DNA from 2 places in the Bilifractor sp. LCP19S3_H10 genome. Region 2 is predicted to be linked to the other one. Evidence: riboswitches for the same ligand, from Rfam matches in the RefSeq annotation. Region 2 holds a riboswitch; the other holds the start of a gene.

The links. A riboswitch is a leader RNA that binds a small molecule or an ion and turns the genes downstream of it on or off. The one in region 2 is predicted to bind thiamine pyrophosphate.
Region 1: another riboswitch for thiamine pyrophosphate. It lies ahead of ACTQZS_RS10595 (thiamine-binding protein); the one in region 2 lies ahead of ACTQZS_RS10185 (energy-coupled thiamine transporter ThiT).

Annotation. Positions count from the first base shown of each region.
Region 1 is NZ_JBQKFT010000013.1:15,069-18,311, forward strand. It holds gene ACTQZS_RS10580 (biotin transporter BioY) at 1-341, shown strand, start outside; gene ACTQZS_RS10585 (DUF1284 domain-containing protein) at 481-915, shown strand; gene ACTQZS_RS10590 (desulfoferrodoxin family protein) at 1,064-1,441, shown strand; gene ACTQZS_RS10595 (thiamine-binding protein) at 1,570-1,872, opposite strand; TPP riboswitch at 2,044-2,151, opposite strand; gene ACTQZS_RS10600 (MATE family efflux transporter) at 2,311-3,243, shown strand, end outside.
Region 2 is NZ_JBQKFT010000012.1:38,799-42,041, reverse strand. It holds gene tnpA (IS200/IS605 family transposase) at 109-573, opposite strand; gene ACTQZS_RS10190 (DMT family transporter) at 895-1,215, opposite strand; gene ACTQZS_RS10185 (energy-coupled thiamine transporter ThiT) at 1,380-2,072, opposite strand; TPP riboswitch at 2,165-2,266, opposite strand; gene ACTQZS_RS10180 (DUF438 domain-containing protein) at 2,351-3,243, opposite strand, start outside.

The DNA of each region.
Region 1 (3,243 bases), on a different contig from region 2:
TCCTTGTTTCCTTCCCGCTGATTGCGCTGTTTACCGGTCTTGGAGATGAAATCGGCGTCCGCCTTTCCGTGTCGGCGGGCGCGCGGGGCAGAAAGGTTATTTCCAGCGTGAGCCTTCTGATCGGCGTTCTGGTCGGCTATGTTGTAAACTATGCAGTGGGTTCTGTCTGGTTTATGGCAGTCGCTCAGTCAAATCTGGCTACGGCGCTCACGGCATGCGTGATACCCTTCATTCCGACATCAATCCTGAAGGCGGTTCTGGTGCTGATTCTCGGTCCGGTTCTGAAGCATTCTTTGGAGAAGGCGCATGTTCTGGAGGTCAGACGCACAGCTGCTGTCTGAATTCATTAACTTGTCAGTAGAATAAAAATACATAATGTGAATCGGGTGTTACCGTGTTTTGTGTCATTTTCGGAATACAAAATGTGAATCACGAGCGAACGCGTTTACCTCATTTCATTTTGGAAGGAGCATCGGTGCTATGGAGACAGACGGCCGGAAGGCGGATATGAGACTACGTCCCCATCATCTGCTGTGTACGCAGGGTTATGAGGGAAAAGGCTATGATGAAAATTTTGTCAGAGGGATGACGGATTATGTGACACGCATGCGCCGGGAAGAGAGCTTTTGTGTTGAGATCACCCTTCATCCGGATGATATCTGTGCCGCCTGTCCGAATCTCAGGGATCCTGAGCATTGCGTGAGCGATGACAAGGTGCTTGCCTTTGACCGGAAGGTTCTGGAATTGTTCGGTCTGAAGGAGGGAGAGACCTACAATTATCAGAAGCTGATACGGGACATTGATGATCATATGACTCGGGAAAAACTGCATTCCATATGTGGAACCTGCAGCTGGTATCCGGTCAGCCTGTGCCGGGACAGAATCCTTGGCATCCGGACAGAGACAGATCTGTAAAATGCGTACTGCTCCTTTTATTTTACAGAAAATATGCTTGAGTATGACTTAATATTCGTGTATCATGAGATAAAGGGCTATGTTACAGACATGCCAGGAGCTGTATTGATCCACATGCCAGAGCTGCAGATGAAAAGGAGGCACAGAAATGTTATTTTACAGATGTGATGGATGCGGAAACTTTATTACTTTTCTGACAGAGAAGACGGCTTGCACGCCGAAGTGCTGCGGCGAGACAATGAAGGAGCTTACACCGAACACAACGGACGCGGCGACAGAGAAGCATGTGCCGGTTGTCAGTGTTGAGAACGGAACGGTTACGGTCAAGGTTGGAAGTGTGGCACATCCGATGCTGGAGGAGCATTATATCCAGTGGATCATTCTGGAGACAAAGAACGGATTCCAGAAGAGAGATCTGAAACCGGGAGATAAGCCGGAAGCGGTCTTTGCGCTCGCGGATGGAGAGGAACCAGTCGCGGCATATGAATACTGTAATCTGCACGGACTCTGGAAAGCGGAGATCTGATCACAGTGACAGTACGGCACAAAAAAGGAGCGGCGATGCCGCTCTTTTTTGTATCCGGACTCTTACATACACTATGTGTGCGGTGATTCTGTATAAGTCCGCATGGGTATGGAACTATGCGACCGGACTTATGCAGTATGATGTTTTGAAACTTTTTTGTCGATACTCAGAATCTCCTGCTCCGGGTTGTATACCACCTTGATGTATGCGGAGACAGACGGTGCACCGGCGCGGATTGCGACATGCTGGCATTCCTTTACCACGTCCATCAGCTGGTCGTAGCTGTCTCCTTCGATGGCGGTCTCGAAAGGCCCCACATAATAGCTGAGGCCGGTGCTCTTGATGTAGGCGATAACCTCATCTACAATCCGGATCAGCTCTTCATCGTTGTCCACATCTGGTAATGTCTGAATGGCTACACTTGCCTTCATTTCTTTTTTCCTCCTTTTCCCTTTTCAACATCTTCGTATTCAACAGCCAACAAGGAAATCGTCCGCCGCAGGTGGATATCTGCGTCTGTCGGCATAAAAATGCAGCAGCGCCGGAATGAATCAGGCACTGCTGTATCAAGGATGAAGAGCGGGTTTTCTACGGAAAAATCCGGTGATTCTCTTTACGCTTCCTACGCTGGCATGATCCAGATCAGGTATAAGGGTCACAGACAACATCTGTATCTCAGTCCTTTCCGGCGGACTCCCCTGCTGTATTTTTATATTTTAGTCACTTTATTTTTCAGTGTCAATCCTGTGTGGTTAAAGACAGGAAAGTCGTTAAATGGTGATTTTGTCTTCTTGCCGCAGATTTAAAATGGAATCCGGTGGCTTCGGTGGTATAATGTGCAGGTATGAGTTTGAAAGCGGGTTTGGGATATGACGAAGGATATGACGAAAGGGCCGATTCTAAAGACCCTGATACTGTTTACAATTCCCCTGGTTCTGGGAACGCTTCTTCAGCTTACCTATAATGCGGCAGACAGCATGATTGTGGGGCGGTTTGTCGGAAAAACAGCGCTCGCGGCAGTGGGTACGACAAATCCTCTGGTTACGCTGGTTCTGCTTTTCACAAACGGGATCTGCCTCGGGGCGGGAATACTGGTGAGTACGCTGTATGGAGCGGGAAAGAAGGAGGAGCTGCGGAGACAGGTAAGTACGGGAATGATCTCGGGGTGCGTTTTCTCCGTGGCAGTCGCGGCTGTGATGTTTGTGGCAGCGAAGCCGCTTCTGATGGCGCTGCAGGTGGAGGCGGTCATTCTTCCGGAGGGAGTCTTCTATCTGAGGATCATACTGTTCGGCATGTTCTTCAGCTTTATCTATAATTATCTGGCCAGTATGCTGCGCGCGATGGGTGACAGCGTCTCTCCGCTGATTTTTCTCGGTGGAAGCGCGGTACTGAATATTCTGGGAGATCTCTTTTTTATCGCGTTACTTCATATGGGAGTGGAGGGCGCCGCAATCAGTACGGTGATCTGTGAGGCCCTCAGTGCGGTTCTCTGTTATTTCTATATTCAGAGGAAGGTTCCGGAGCTTCGGCTCGGAAAAAAATGGCTGATCTTTGACTGGTCGATGCTGAAGAAAACCCTTGCGTTCGGTTTTGTGAGTGCGCTCCAGCAGAGCACGGTTCAGATGGGAAAGATCGGAACCCAGACCATCGTAAATACGCTCGGGGTAAACGCGACGGCGGCTTTTAACGCAACGAACCGGGTGGATGATTTCGCGACAATTCCCCAGCAGAATATCGCGCACGCCATGACCTCGGTGATGGCGCAGAATGTCGGAGCGGGGAATGCGCCGAGGGTGAAGCGG
Region 2 (3,243 bases):
CGCTGGCTTTCACTTTATGGCTACGGGAAGTTTCTTTGATCACTTCCCGCAGCTCCGTTCAAGCCACATTGCTTTTTACTCGTCGCTGCCCCTCAAGGGGCATCCGTATTACTTACCCTGACCCTTAAAAGGGTCTTCGTATTCCTTTACGCTGAGCTTGTCCTGTATGATATCCGCCCGCTCCTGGTCTTGGATATATTTTCTGATGGTAGCTTCATTTAACCCTACTGTACTGACATAATATCCTTCTGACCAAAAATGTCTGTTTCCAAACTTGTATTTTAAATTTGCGTGCCTGTCAAACATCATAAGGGCACTTTTCCCCTTCAAATATCCCATAAATGACGCCACACTGATCTTAGGTGGTATGCTAACCAGCATATGTACATGATCTGGCATCAGATGACCTTCGATAATTGTGACACCTTTATATGTACATAATTGATGAAGTATCTCTGCAAGGTCTTGCTTGTATTGATTGTAAATGATTTTTCGCCTATACTTTGGTGTGAACACGATATGGTACTTGCACAGCCATTTGGTATGCGCAAGGCTATTCGCCTGGTTCGCCATGAGATCACCTCTTTCTTTTAAATAGTGGCTTGGACACCTCTATTATAGAAAGAGTTGATCTCAATTGTATAACCATTTGACTCTCACCCGCATAGCGGGTGGTTTTTTATTTCGCTCGGCTCATATTTCCGTTGGGAAATACTCGCTCGAGCTCAACAGGCTAAAGCCCATAACAAGGAAGGCCGCCACGCAACAGTTTGCGCAGCGGCCTTCTTCTACATATCTTCCGTATCGTATTATATATTTTCAGTATTATATATTTTCAGTATTCTATATCTGCCATATTTTATATCTGCAGTATTCCATATCTGCCGTATCCCACTATCTGGTTCCCCAGACGTTTACAATCACACACCCGATGATAATCAGCACGATTCCAAAGACGCCGACACCGGTCAGCTTCTGCCGGAACAGCAGATAGCCGATGACATTTGTGGCGATCAGTCCCACTCCGCACCAGATTGCGTAGGCGACGCCCACGTTCATACGATCCATGACGTGAGAAAAGGTGTAGTAGCACACACAATAACACGCGATACAGATAATTGACGGTAACGGCCGGGTAAAGTGATGCGTATACTTCAGGAGCGACGTTGCCGCCACCTCCGAAGCGATCAGTACTGTCAGCAGAAAAACAGTCATTTTGATTCCTCCTGCATGTTCACTTACACGGATGCTGTCTCATACTGCGACCGACCGGGAATTCCTGCGCTGCATCATCCACGGACATTCCGGCCTTCAGCGTCTCATACTGCGACCGTCCGGAAATTCCCGCACACGCGCCGTCTCAGTGCCTCGCCCGTGCCTTATGCCACGCTCTGTCTCGAATTACCTCCCGCAAGCGCCATCCCTCTGACCCTTATCATCGCCTTATTCACGGCCGGTATGAGAAGCAGCACAATGGTAAGTCCGCACTCCACGAAGATGTAGATCGCATTGTAGGCAAGGGAGTATCCGATCGCCGACATTCCGTATTCATTGCCATAGCTTCCAAAGAAAATGTAGCCTGAAAGAACCGCGAAGAAATACCTGCCGACAACTCCAAGCAGATAGCCTTTGATCAGTCCGTGTTTCGCCCCGGAAAACACACCGGAGAGTCCGAGAACCGTAAACGCAAACACATAATCCACCAGCATTTGCGGCAGAGAAATAATATAGGGATCGATGATCAGCTGGAGAAGACCGTAGGCAAGACCTGCAAACAGCCCTGTCCCAAGGCCGTACCAATATCCCACAAGCGATATCAGCAGCATGGAAAAGAAGGTTATGCTGCCGCCCATCGGCAGATGAAACAGCTTGATCATGGATGCGACCGTCGCAAGCGCGATTGCCATCGCCGAGAATACAAGCTTTCTTGTGCCGAGCACACCCTTCTGGTCCGGTTTCCGGATCAGGCAGACCAGAAGCAGTGCCAGAATGATCACGGCAATTACTGCAATGTAGCCGACCTGCGTCAGCTGATATACTCCGTCACTTCCAAGAGTAGCAAATACAGACATAATATAATCCTCCTCACAGTTGTCTGCGGGAGGATTTCACTTTTCAAAAATACGGAACTCTCAGAAACATTCATTTCTTTGATCACACAGCCTGCATTCAGACTCAGCTTCCCTACGCCGGCATTAACCGGATCAGGTCATCAGGGTCAGCCGCATGCACGGCACTCTCAGCTTCCGCTCCCCCAGCAGTTTTTCTTTGTATTTACAGTATAGCAGATAAAGCAAAACCGTCAATTCATTTTCCTGCTGATTCAGTGACCGCTCATTTCCCCGCTGATTCAGTGACCCGCGAAGTGCTCCTTCGCGAATTCCATATCCTGCACCAACTCCGCAGCCCCAAGATAATTGCCCTTCCGGTCTCTTACGGCAAGATAGTTCACCAGCATGGTCCTTCCGTTTTTCTCCATCCATACCGGTACACTGTCCCTGCTTCCGTCCCGGAAGCTGTCCAGAATACTGCGGACCATGGGCTCTACCTTTGGCGGATGGCAGGAAAAGACCTCCCGGTCAATGGCCATTCCCGCGCGCTTGAAGACCTTCGGTCCCTCATTGAAGTAGCGGTTGATGTTGTCCGCATCAATAAAACTGATCTCCATCGGTATGGTGTTCAGCAGTGCTGTAAGCTGCGGAACCGTCATATGTCCGCCCGGCATCACAACCTCGCCCTGGGAGAGGCCAGGCTTTTCTGCCTTTTTCTCTGCGTTCAGAGCCTGCTCCGCTTCTTCCCAGTCCGTAAAGGACTGACCGAGGATCTCCGTATAATCTCCGGAGTCCCGGTACACCGAATACCAGTCTTCCGCCGTGAAATTCACCGCGCAGATCGGGAAGAGAATATTATTTTCTTTGTAAATCATTTCCTCCGCCCGGTCAAGCACCGCCGACAGCCGGCCGTACCAGTCGTCGTCGTGATCTTCATCCTTTGAAAGCGCACTGATCTCGTCGCGGATCTCATCATCCACGGTCCACATGACATCTGACGGGCCGGAGATATCATAACGCACCTTCAGATGCGGATAGAGCAGATCTCCTTTCTTCGCGTAGTGAACTGCAATCTCGCGAAGCTGTGACATAAGCCCGTCGTCCGCACTCTTTCCGGCGACAGCCTCACGCGCACGGAGAAGAAGCGTCTCGATTGCCTGATTCTCCCTCTCAAAAAGATTCAGCGGATGGC